3 regions of the Pseudomonas stagnisoli genome follow, and region 3 is predicted to be linked to each of the others. Evidence: riboswitches for the same ligand, from Rfam matches in the RefSeq annotation. Region 3 holds a riboswitch; each other region holds the start of a gene.

Region 1 (4,099 bases), 760 kb from region 3:
AAATCCACCGACGCGCACCCGGCAGCTCAGATCATCCGGCACCTTGCCCAGCCCGGCCAGGCTGTAAAGATGCTCGGGGCCCAGGCGTCGCACCAGGCGCAGGGCATCGCCGACGCCGCCGAGCAGCAACACGCGGGTCACGGTTTGTGCACCTGCAGCAGGGTGATCGGCAGTGCGCTGCGCCAGGTATCGAAGTCGCCCAACGGCTGGGCCTGGGCGATGGCGATGCGGGTCAGCTCGCCGCCGTGCTGTGCGCGAAAAGCCACCAGCACGGCCTCGCTCTGCAGGGTCACGGCATTGGCGATCAGCCTGCCGCCCGGCTTGAGCGCCTGCCAGCACTGCTCCAGCATGCCGGGCACGGTGACGCCGCCGCCGATAAAGATGGCGTCGGGCGCTTCCAGCCCGCCCAGGGCCTGCGGTGCCTCGCCGGCCACCAGTTGCAGCTGCGGTGCGCCGAGAGCGTCGCGGTTATGAGCGATCAACTGCTGGCGACCGGCATCAGCTTCGATGGCAATGGCGCGGCAGTGTGGGTGGCTGCGCAGCCATTCGATGCCGATCGAGCCGCAACCAGCACCGACATCCCACAGCAGCTCACCGGGGCGGGGTGCCAGGCGGGCCAGGGTGACGGCGCGCACGTCGCGCTTGGTCAGCTGGCCGTCGTGGCGATAGGCATCGTCGGGCAGGCCGACCGTCAGTGGCAGCGGCTGCACGCCGGTATCGGCCCGGCACTCGACGGCCAGCAGATTGAGTGCGGCCACTTCCTCCAGGTTCCAGCTATCTGCCAGGCCATCGATTCGCCGCTCCAGCGGGCCGCCCAGGTGCTCCAGTACGCTCAGGCGGCTGGCGCCGAAGCCGCGCTCGCGCAGCAGAGCGGCGAGGGCGCTCGGGCTGCTGCCGTCGTTGCACAGGATCAGCAGGCGCTGGCCGTCGTGCAGATGGCGGGCGACGGCCGGCAGCGGGCGCGCGACCACCGACAGCAGGGTGATGTCTTGCAGCGGCCAGCCCAGGCGCGCGGCGGCCAGCGAATAGGCGGAGGGCGTCGGCAGCACAAGCATCTCGCCTTCATCCAGCTGGCGCGCCAGGCTGGCGCCGACGCCGTAGAGCATGGGGTCGCCGCTCGCCAGCACGCAGGTCGGCATGCCGCGCCGCTGCAACACCGGCTCCAGGCTGAAGGGGCTTGGCCAGGTCAGGCGCGCGGCGCGGATGCAAGGTGGCAGCAGGTCGAGCTGGCGCGGCGCACCGACAATGCACTCGGCCTCCAGCAACGCGCGCCGCGCCGCCTTGCCCAGACCGGCGTAGCCGTCTTCGCCAATGCCCACCACTGTCAGCCAGGCCGTCATGCAGCTCTCCTTGCGGTGACGCGCGGGCTTGGCCCTGCGCCGGAAAAAGCGGGCATAATAGCGCCTTCGTCGGTGCCCATGAGACGGTTCACGATCTGGCGAGCTAGAGAAAAACCAGGCGAAAGGGGCTGAGGAAGCGGAGTTTACGAACGGTAAATGAGCATTCCGAAGCCGCTTTCAACGCAGTTTTTCCGACGCGCAGCAGATCGTGGCTCCTTACGGGCCTAAGAGGGAACATGGGTGAGCTCCGGCTCCAACCATGGCTGCCCCCGCAACTGTAAGCAGCGAGTCGCTCCGCACACACGCCACTGAGCAATCGGGAAGGCCGCGCCGCGATGATGACCTGCCAGCCAGGAGACCTGCCGACGACGCAGTCGCGAGTGCCAACATCGGGCGGGGTGTACCGATGCCAAGGAATCGCCCTGCCCGGGTGATGCCTCCGGTTCGGTCGCCGCGTCGTTTGTTGTCGGTGACCGCATGCAGCCAGTTGCTCCTGCCGCGTCTTTGTTGCGTCCCTCGGCCTGCCCGGGGTTATGGCGTGTCGTGCCCGCGCGCGATGGCGGCATTTGCCGCGTCAAGCTGCCCGGTGGGCTGCTGACCAGCGCGCAGGCCCGCGCCGTGGCCGAGGCCGCGCGGCTCTGCGGCAGTGGCGTGCTGGAGCTGACCAACCGCAGCAACCTGCAGTTGCGCGGCGTGCGCGACGAGAATCATGAACCGCTGGTGCAGCACCTGCTGGCCGCCGGCCTCGGCCCGCGCCACCCGGATGCTGATGATGTGCGCAACCTGCTACTCAGTCCGGCGGCCGGGCGCGATCGCAGCGCGCACCTCGATACCCGCCCGCTGGCCGGCCGCCTGCTGGCGCTGCTGGAAAATACGCCCGAGTTTCACGCCTTGTCGGCCAAGTTCGCCCTCCAGCTGGACGGCGGCGAGGCCCTCGCCATGCTCGACCATCCCCACGACCTGTGGCTCAGCGCGTTGCCTGGCGGCACGCACCTGGCCTTCGGCCTGGCGGGCTGCCCGCGCGATGCGGCGCTGGGCGTGATTCCCCTGGCACAGGCGGAGCGACTGGTGGAGGCCGTGCTACGGCTGTTCCTGCAGTTGGCCGGCGCGCATACCCGGATGCGCCAGCTGTTGGCTGAGCTGCCGGTGGAGCAGTTCCTGGCGCGCCTGCCATTGTCTGTTCAGCAGCCATGGGCCACTCCGCGGCGTCCGCGCTATGACAGCCCGCCACTGGGGGCGCATGTGCAGGCGCAGTCAGGCTGGGTGATGCTGCTGGCCGGCGTGCCGCTCGGGAGGCTACACGCCGACCAATTGAGTGCCCTGGCTGAACTGGCTGACTCCGAGGGCTGTGGTGAGCTGCGTCTCACGCCATGGCAGGGGTTGCTGCTGCCGGACATACCTGGGAGCCGTCGAGCCTTCGTCGGCCAAGCCCTGCATGACCTTGGCTTGCTGCTGGAAACGCGCGCGCCGCTGGCCCGCCTGCTCGCCTGCAGCGGCTTGCCCGGCTGCGCCAGGGCCCAGGCGGACACCAAGGCCGATGCCCGCAAGCTGGCTGAGCGCCTCCCGGCGCACATCGCCCAGGTGCACCTGAGCGGCTGCCCGCGCAGCTGCGCCGCCGCTCATATCGCGCCTTATACGCTGCTGGCCCAGCCCGGCGGCCGTTACGACCTCTATCGCCGCGAGCAGGGCCTGGCCGGGTTCGGCCGCCTGTTGGCGCAATCCCTCGATATCGACCAAGCCGGCGAGCGCCTCGCCGCAGGAAGCCCCGAATGATCGATTACATCCGCGATGGTCAGGAGATCTACCGCCAGTCCTTCGCCACCATCCGCGCCGAGGCCGACCTCTCGGCGATCCCCGTCGACCTGGAAAAGCTCGCCGTGCGTTTGATCCACGCCTGCGGGATGGTCGATGTGGTGCAGGACCTGCGTTTCTCGCCCGGTGCCGGTGCCGCCGGCCGCGCCGCCCTGGCCAAGGGCGCGCCGATCCTCTGCGATGCGCGCATGGTGGCCGAAGGCATCACCCGCGCGCGCCTGCCGGCGAACAACCCGGTGATCTGCACGCTGCACAATACAGACGTGCCGCAGCTGGCCCGCGAGCTTGGCAACACCCGCTCTGCCGTGGCTCTTGAACACTGGCGCGAGCACCTGGAAGGCAGCGTGGTGGTGATCGGCAACGCACCGACCGCGTTGTTCTACCTGCTGGAGATGCTCGACGCCGGCGCGCCCAGGCCGGCGCTGATCTTGGGCATGCCGGTGGGCTTTATCGGCGCGGCCGAGTCCAAGGACATGCTGGCTGCCGATAGCCGCGGCGTGCCCTACATCATCGTGCGCGGGCGCCGTGGTGGCAGCGCCATGGCCGCTGCCGCGGTGAACGCCCTGGCCACGGAGGTGGAGTGATGAAGGGACGTCTGCTCGGCCTCGGCGTCGGCCCCGGTGATCCGGAACTGATTACCCTCAAGGCTCTGCGCCTGCTGCAGTCTGCGCCGGTGGTGGGCTACTTCGTGGCCAAGGCCAAGGCCAACAAGGGCCAGGGCGGCAACGCCTTCGGCATCATCGAGGCTCATCTCACCACTGCGCAGCGTCGCCTGCCGCTGGTCTACCCGGTGACCACCGAGAAGCTGGAGCCGCCGCTGACCTACGAGGATGTGATCGCCGACTTCTACGACACCTGCGCCGTGCAGATAGCCGCCGAGCTGGATGCCGGCCGCGATGTGGCGGTGATCTGCGAGGGCGATCCGTTCTTCTACGGTTCCTACATGT
Region 2 (4,099 bases), 1.3 Mb from region 3:
TCAACGCCCCGGTGGCGCCCAAGCAGCCCTCCGGGCCCAAGTATTCCGGTGTGTTCGGCCAGTGGCTGTGCGATATGGCGGCCGCAGACCCGCGCCTGGTCGGCATCACCCCGGCGATGAAGGAAGGCTCGGACCTGGTGGCCTTCAGCGAGCGCTTCCCCGAGCGCTACTTCGACGTGGCCATCGCCGAGCAGCATGCGGTGACCCTGGCCGCCGGCATGGCCTGCGACGGCGCCAAGCCGGTGGTGGCGATCTACTCCACCTTCCTGCAGCGCGCCTACGACCAGTTGATCCACGACGTGGCGGTGCAGAACCTCGACGTGCTGTTCGCCATCGACCGTGCCGGCCTGGTTGGCGAAGACGGTCCGACCCACGCCGGCAGCTTCGACATTTCCTACCTGCGCTGCATCCCCGGCATGCTCATCGCCACCCCCAGCGACGAGAACGAGCTGCGCCAGCTACTGACCACCGGCTACCACTTCCAGGGCCCGGCAGCCGTGCGCTATCCGCGAGGCAGCGGTCCCAACGCGCCCATCGATCCGGCCTTGACAGGTGTGGAGATCGGCAAGGCCGTGGTGCGCCGCCAGGGCCGGGGCGTGGCCCTGCTGGTCTTCGGTGTGCAGCTGGCCGAGGCCCTGCGCGTGGGCGAGAGCCTGGATGCCACGGTGGTCGATATGCGCTTCGTAAAACCCCTGGACGAAGCCCTGCTGCGCGAACTGGCGGCCAGTCACGATCTGCTGGTGACCATCGAGGAAAACGCCGTGATGGGCGGCGCCGGCAGCGCGGTCAGCGAGTTCCTCGCCGCCGAGAACCAGGTCAAGCCACTGCTGCACCTGGGCCTGCCCGATTACTACGTAGAGCACGCCAAGCCGGCGCAGATGCTCGCCGAGTGCGGCCTGGACCAGGCCGGCATCGAAGCGGCCGTCCGTCGCCGCCTGCAGCAACTTGAGCAAAGTTCAAGCTGAGCCACGCTAAACTTGCTTGAGCTTCAACACGCCGTGCACTAAGGTGCGCGGCGTTTTGTTATCCATCAGGTGCGCCGGTCAATGCCGGCGATAATCGGGAAGCCGGTGCGCTCCATGAGCAATCCCGGCGCTGCCCCCGCAACGGTAATCGATCGCAGCCCTGCTGCAGGTCCGCGCAACAGCCACCGGGTCAACCGGGAAGGCGCGCGGAGTGGAATCGAGAGCCCGGAGACCGGCCTGGAGGATTCGACTGGTGTTGCGGAGGGCCGCACCGTCAGGTGCCGCCACGCGCCTGCTTTCTGCCCTCCTCGAAGTCTTTGTCTTTGAGGAACCCCGATGAAACTGTCCCACACCCTGCCCCTCTCGGCCCTGAGCCTGGCCCTGCTGCCTGCCGGTGCCGTGCTGGCCGCCAGCCAGGACGCCGCGCTCAAGCTGCCAGAGACGCTGATCAGCGCCAACCGCGACGTGCAGCAACGCGAAGCCAGCAGCGCGACGAGCACCGTGTTCACCCGCGCCGACATCGAGCGCCTGCAGCCGGCATCGGTCAGCGACCTGCTGCGCCGCGTGCCCGGCGTGCAGGTGACCGACAATGGCGCCGGCAGCCTGACCAGCCTGTACATCCGCGGCACCAAGTCGGCACAGAGCCTGGTGCTGGTGGATGGCATGCGCATCGCGTCGGCCAGCTCCGGCGACAGCAGCCTGCAGTACCTCAATGTCGACCAGATCGAACGTGTCGAAGTGCTGCGCGGCCCGCGTTCGGCGGTGTACGGCGCCGACGCCATTGGTGGCGTGGTGCAGATCTTTACCCGCCGCAGCGCCGGTGAAGGCCTGCAACCCTTCGTGCGCATGGGCTACGGCAGCAATGCCAGCTGGCGCCGCAGTGCCGGCATCTCCGGCGGCGACGCGCAGACTCGTTTCAGCCTGGCCGGCAGCCTCGACGAAACCGACGGCATCGACCGCACCGGCCCTTCCTACGACTCCGACCAGGATCACGACGGTTATCGCAACAAGGCCTTCAGCCTGAGCCTCAGCCACAGCTTCAGCGACAGCCTGGAAGCCGGCGTCAACGTCCTCGACCAGCGCGGCCGCACCGAGTTCGACAATCCCTTCGGCCGTTACGACATGACCACCTTCGAGTCGGTCGGCCAGGAGCCCTACAGCGACTTCACCCTCAGCAGCGTTTCCAGTTACCTGGACGCGCAGATCAATGACCTGTGGAGCAGCCGCCTGGAAGTCGGTCACAGCGAGAACCGCGAGGAAAGCCTGGACAAGCTCAGTGACGAGCGCGGCGTGTTCAATACCTACCGCGACTCGCTCAACTGGCTCAACACCCTGACCCTGAGCGACCGCCACAGCCTGTTGCTGGGCGCCGACTGGTACGAGGATCAGCTCAACAGCAACACCGCGTTCGCCGAGCAGCAACGCTGGAACCAGGCTGCCTTCATCCAGCACCGCTATGACGGCGAGGGCTTTTCCACCGAAGTGGGCATGCGCCACGACAAGAACGAACAGTTCGGCAGCGAAAACACCTGGAGCGGCGCCCTGACCCTGCCACTGAACGCCACCAACGATCTGGTGCTGTCGTACAGCGAGGGCTTCCGCGCACCGACTTTCAACGACCTCTACTACCCCGACTACAGCAACCCAGACCTCAAGCCCGAGCATTCGAAGAGCTATGAGCTGCAGTGGCGCAGCCAACTGGCCGAACGCACTCGCCTGGAGGCCTCGCTGTACCGCACCGATATCGAAGACGCGATCGCCAACGATCAGGACTTCATCCCGCAGAACATTGCCAAAGCCCGTATCCACGGTTTCGAGGCCAACCTGCAGCAGGAACTGTTCGGCTGGCAGGGGCAGCTCGGCATCGCGTTCGTCGACCCGCGCGACCGTGACAGCGGCCACACCCTCAACCGCCGAGCCCGTCGCACCCTGAGCCTGGACCTGGACCGCAGCTTCGGCGAATTCGCCGTCGGCGCCACCTGGCAACTGGCCAGCAGCAGCTACGACGATCCGAACAACCAGTACGAGCTGGGCGGCTACGGCCTGCTCGGTCTGCGTGGCAGCTGGCAGGCCAGTGACGAGCTGAAGCTGGAGGCGAAGATCGACAACCTGCTGGACAAGGACTACCAGCGCGCCCTGTACGAGCACGAGGGCGAACGCTACGGCTACCGCCAGGAAGGCCGCACGGCACTGCTCGGGTTCGTCTGGACGCCCAGGCTGTAAACGCACAAGGCCCCGCGAGGGGCCTTGTTGCTTAATGCCTCAACGGGCCTTGGCCAGCAGCTCGCAGAGCTGCTCGGTGGCCGCCAGCATCTGGAAGCTGGGGCGTTCCAGGCCCTTGTCCGGGACCGACCACAGCTGCCCCAGACGCACCGCCGGCAACTGCGGCCAGGCTTGCCAGCGCTGCAGTTCGGCATCGCTGCCGCCAAGAATCACCTCGGGCGCGCGCCCCAGCACCGCCTCGACATTGACCTGGGGTGCGGGCAACTGCAGATCGGCGAACACGTTGCGCGCGCCACACACCCGCAACGCGTCGCTGACGATCTGCCGCCCGCCCAGGGTGTACAGGGGCTCGTTCCACACCTGATAGAACACCGCCAACGGCGGGTCACGGCGATAGCGCTGCTGCAGCTCGGCCAGGCGCATGGTGAAGCGGTCACGCAGCTCGCGCCCACGGGCCTCGGCACCGACCAGCCGGCCCACTTCGACGAACTGCTCGGCCAGCGCCTGCAGATCATGAGGCTCACCGACATACAACGGCATACCAAAGGAGCGCAGCTGTGCCTGCTGGGCCTCGGGCACGCTCCCAGGCCAGAGCAGCAGCAGATCCGGCTTGAGCGCCAACAGGGTCTCCAGCTCGACCTGGCCATAGCGCCCCACCGACGGCACGCCCGCCAGCTCGGGCGGACGCGGGCCGCCATCAAGGAGGCCAACCAGGCGCCGCTCGGCGCCCAGCTCCAGCATGATTTCCGACATCGAGGGAGCCAGGCTGACCACCCGTTCGGCCGCCGTCAGCGCCGGGCTGAGGGCAAGCAGGCAGGCGGCCAGCAGTGCGCGCATCAACCCAACTGGCGAGGGATGCGGTACAGACAGAGCAGCACCACGCTGCTCAGGGACAGCAGGATCAGCGCGAC
Region 3 (4,099 bases):
GCTCAAGGCGGATTTCGCCGATACCGCCGACATCCAGTACCGCGCCCGCCAGCTGACCGAGGACGTGGCCGTCGGCCTGCAGGCCAAGCTGCTGCTGGAAGCCGGCAACAGCACGGTGAGCGATGCCTTTATCGCCAGCCGCCTGGAGGGCCGTGGCCGGGTTTACGGCACCCTGCCGCGCGGCGTCGATGTCGAGGCGCTGCTGGCGCGCAGCACGCCGCACCTGGCCTGAGTCAGGTGCGCTGCTGGCGCCGCCAGTAGGCCAGGTAGATCAGCGCCAGGCTGGCAGCCAGGGCGCTGGCGCCGAGCAGCGCACGGTAGTGCCAGTGGGCATAGCCGAACGCTCCGAGCACGCCGCCGCCGATGAAGCCGGCGATCAGGATCAGGTACAGCAGGATGCGCCGACGGTCCGCCGGCTGCCCGCGCAGCTTGAGGCCGAGCATGATGCCGAGGTCGGTGAACAGCCCGGTGACATGGGTGGTGCGCACCACGGCGCCGCTGTAGGTGCTGGTCATCGCGTTCTGCAGGCCGCAGGCGGCCGAGGCCAGGTAATGGCCGAAGTCGCTGCCGCGCTCCAGCATCAGCATCGCCAGCAGCAGGGCCAGGCTTTCCGCCAGCAGCGCCACGCCGTAGCGCCGGCCGAGCTTGAGCGACTGGTGGCCGATCACACAGCCGCTGATGGCGGCGCCGAGCACGAAGCTGAGCAGGATCAGCAGCAGGTGCAGGGCTGCGCCGGTGTCACCCTGGGCCAGCTCCACGCCGAGCAGACTGGAGCTGCCGGACAGATGCGAGACACCCTGGTGGTTGAACCCGAGCAGCGCGATGGCATTCACGCTGCCGGCGATCAGCGCCAGGCAGAAGCCGCCGATCTCCACCCAGCGTGGTAGTTGATTGATCATGGCGAGACGTCCCCCGGCGTGTCGTTGCCTGCTGTTATGCCGCAATCGCTGCCGGCGCGCCATTCATCCTTAGGAGAACACCCGCCGCGTCAGCGGCAGGGCGCCGAGGGCCGCCACCACGAACAGACTGGCCGCCAGGCACAGGGCCAGGGGCAGGCCTTGTGGACCGATACCCATCAGCGCGCCGCTGAGCAGCGGGCCGAGCAGGCTGCCGACGCCCCACAGCATGCCGACGCAGGCGTTGGCGGTGACCAGGTCGGGGCCGCGGAAATGCTGGCCGATCAGCACCAGGGCCAGGGTGTAGATGCCGCCGGCGGCGGCGCCGAGGACTGTCAGGGCCGGCCACAGCAGTTCGCGCTGCTCGATCAGCCAGGGCAGCGCCAGACCGATGCCCAGGGTCACCAGGCCGCAGGCCAGGTGCAGGGCGCGTCGCTCGACGCGGTCGGAGAGACAGCCCAATGGCACTTGGCAAAGCATGTCGCCGCCGAGGATTACGCTGGCCATCAGCGCCGCCACACCGACCGCCCAGCCGTGCCCGCTGGCATACACGGGGAATAGCGACAACACCACCGCATCGAAGAAGGCGAAGAACAGTACGCCCAGGCACAGCGCCGGGGCGACGCGGACGAAGCCGACCAGGGAGAAGCGCCGCGGCGCCTCTTCGGCAGTTTCCGACCAGCCCGCCGGCAGGCTGTGCCAGACCAGTGCCAAGGCCACCAGATTGGCCGCCACCACCAGCAGCACCGGCCAGGCACTGGCGGTACCGAACAGGCTGATCATCGCCGGTCCGCCCAGCTGGCAGCCGGTGAAGCAGGCGGCGTAAAGCGCGACGGTCTGGCCGCGCTTGCGCTCGTCGCACAGCTCGTTGACCCAGGATTCGCCGAGGATCACCAGCACGCCCATGCCGACGCCGAGCAGCAGGCGCGCGCTGGCCAGCAGCGGCAGGCTCGGCTCGGGCAGTAGCAGGGCGGCGCTGGCCAGCAGGCACAGCGCGAAGCAGGCGAGGTACAGCTGGCGGCCGCTGAAATGGCGGCACAGGCGGCCGACCAGCAGGGCGCCGAGGATCATCCCGGCCGCCGGCATGGCCGACAGCGCGCCGATGGCCAGGCTGCCGGCGCCGGCCTCATGCAGGCGCAGGGCCACCAGCGGCAGGGTGGCGCCCATGCTCAGGCCGACCACGGACACGGCGAAGATCAGCACGCCGAGCAGATAGCGAGGGTTCATGTTGCTCTCCAGCCCGTTTGTGGCCCGGGCGCGGCCAATAAAGCGAAGGTTGTCCACGCCGGGAGGCGGGACAGCTGACAAGGGCGCGGGGGAGTCGCGGCGCGGGGCCTGCGTGACTCAGCGGTGGGCGGCGGGAGGCGAGAAGGTGAAGGCGAACAGCACGCTGCGGCGACGACGTTGCAGCGCATCACGCGGCCAGATGCGCGCCAGCAGCCGTGGGTCGGGCTGGGCGGAACAGGGCAGGTGGGCAGACGACGACATTGCAGGCGTTTTCGCTGGAATCGGCGGGGCGCGAAGTCTAGGGCGCGGCCTGGCCGGGGTCAATGCGTGGCGGACGGGCTGTCTTTTGCCGGCGCATGACGTTAAGGTGGCCGCCGATGGTTCCGCCCCTCATGGGCGGATGAAAAGGGAACAGGGTGCGGCGCATGTCGCCAATGCCCTGGCTGCCCCCGCAACTGTAAGCGGCGAGCGAAGCCCACATGCCACTGACCCTCGGGTCGGGAAGGCGGGCGGAGCGCCGAGCCGCGAGCCAGGAGACCTGCCATCGCACCTCCAACCACCTCCAGATCACCGCGCGGTGGGCGCGGGAAAGGAATTCATATGCATATCGAACCGGGTGTCGTCGAAGGCGCCAAGATCTTCCTCAGCTATGCCACGGCCGTTGCCGGCCTGGGCCTGACCGTCAAGCTGGCCCGTGACAGTATTCGCGACAACGGCGGGGCCCTGGCCCTGGCGCTGCGCAGCCTGATCACCACCGTTCTGGTGTTCGGCTTCTTCGAGGTACTGCCGCATCACCCGGTGGGTGTCTCGGAAGTCCACCTGATCCTCGGCTCGACCCTGCTGCTGCTGTTCGGCGCGGGGGCGGCGGCCATCGGCCTGGCCGCCGGGTTGCTGATCCAGGGCCTGTTCTTCGCTCAGTTCGACCTGCCGCAGTACGGTATGAACGTCACCACCCTGCTGCTGCCGCTGTGGGGCATCCACCTGCTGGCCAAGCGCATCATCCCGGCGCGTACCGCTTATGTGGACACTCGCTACACGCAGGCGCTGGCGCTGTCCACCGCCTACCAGGGTGGCATCGTCGCCTGGGTGGCCTTCTGGGCGTTCTACGGCCACGGCTTCTCCAGCGAGAACCTGGCTTCGGTCGGCAGCTTCGGCCTGGCCTACATGAGCGTGGTGCTGCTCGAGCCGCTGATCGACCTGGGTGTGCTGGCCGCCGCCAAGGCCCTGTCGCGCTACAGCCAGGGTCCGCTGTTCAACGTGCGCCTGCACCAGCCAGCCTGACCCTGCCGCGCCGGACCGCCTGGCGGTCTGGCGTCTCCCTCGCCGGCGCTGGGTGCGTGACTCAGCGCCGCTGCCAGACCATCCTGCCGGTGTTGCTCTCGGTGACCAGGTAGGGCGTGTCGAAGCGATAGCGCGCCGCTGGCTGGAAATCCTTCGTCCCTTTCAATTGCACCAGGAGCAGGCCCTGCTCACTGCGCCAGCGTCCGCTGTACTGCAGCTCGCCCGGACGGTCGTAGCTCCATTCGCTGCCGCCGGCCACGCTGCGGCGCCATTGCTCGATGCTGCCGTCAGCGCGAATGCGCAGGGTGGTGACCGTGGTCAGCGAGGCATACTCCAGGCCCTCACTGTTGCTCATCTGCTCGAACACCCAGGTGCCGACCAGCGCCGGGTCCTGCCGCGGATTTGCTTGCGGCGGGACCGTGGCGACCCGCTGGAAAAGCGTCTCGCGCAGCAGTGTCTGGCCGCTCTGTGGGTCGCGCGCGGCCAGGCTGGCGGCGAGCATGTCGTTGGCGTAGTTAGCATTCATGTTGGCCAGCACCTGGCCGGAATCCGCGGCGCTGATCTGCGCCTGCAGGGCCTGGCCATCAAAGTGGCCGCTGAGGCGAAAGCGCTGCTGGTCCTCGATGTACTCGCCTTCCACCTGCTGTCCCTGGCTGCGCAGCACCAACTGCACCGGGCGCTCGTCGAGGGTGCCC

The links. Region 3 has a riboswitch for cobalamin ahead of ACOAPY_RS18200 (energy-coupling factor ABC transporter permease). Riboswitches for the same ligand answer to the same signal wherever they lie in the genome.
Region 1: another riboswitch for cobalamin. It lies ahead of cobG (precorrin-3B synthase); the one in region 3 lies ahead of ACOAPY_RS18200 (energy-coupling factor ABC transporter permease).
Region 2: another riboswitch for cobalamin. It lies ahead of ACOAPY_RS03750 (TonB-dependent receptor domain-containing protein); the one in region 3 lies ahead of ACOAPY_RS18200 (energy-coupling factor ABC transporter permease).

What each region holds. Positions count from the first base shown of each region.
Region 1 covers NZ_CP184361.1:3,011,692-3,015,790, reverse strand. Annotated here, with positions in the region: gene ACOAPY_RS14555 (cobalt-precorrin-6A reductase) at 1-141, opposite strand, end outside; gene cbiE (precorrin-6y C5,15-methyltransferase (decarboxylating) subunit CbiE) at 138-1,340, opposite strand; cobalamin riboswitch at 1,523-1,720, shown strand; gene cobG (precorrin-3B synthase) at 1,818-3,113, shown strand; gene ACOAPY_RS14540 (precorrin-8X methylmutase) at 3,110-3,736, shown strand; gene ACOAPY_RS14535 (precorrin-2 C(20)-methyltransferase) at 3,736-4,099, shown strand, end outside.
Region 2 covers NZ_CP184361.1:775,898-779,996, reverse strand. Annotated here, with positions in the region: gene dxs (1-deoxy-D-xylulose-5-phosphate synthase) at 1-965, shown strand, start outside; cobalamin riboswitch at 1,016-1,220, shown strand; gene ACOAPY_RS03750 (TonB-dependent receptor domain-containing protein) at 1,302-3,188, shown strand; gene ACOAPY_RS03745 (helical backbone metal receptor) at 3,228-4,025, opposite strand; gene ACOAPY_RS03740 (MFS transporter) at 4,025-4,099, opposite strand, start outside.
Region 3 covers NZ_CP184361.1:3,767,157-3,771,255, reverse strand. Annotated here, with positions in the region: gene ACOAPY_RS18220 (acyl-CoA dehydrogenase family protein) at 1-232, shown strand, start outside; gene ACOAPY_RS18215 (YoaK family protein) at 234-899, opposite strand; gene ACOAPY_RS18210 (MFS transporter) at 969-2,123, opposite strand; gene ACOAPY_RS18205 (hypothetical protein) at 2,241-2,384, opposite strand; cobalamin riboswitch at 2,485-2,683, shown strand; gene ACOAPY_RS18200 (energy-coupling factor ABC transporter permease) at 2,724-3,404, shown strand; gene ACOAPY_RS18195 (hypothetical protein) at 3,466-4,099, opposite strand, start outside.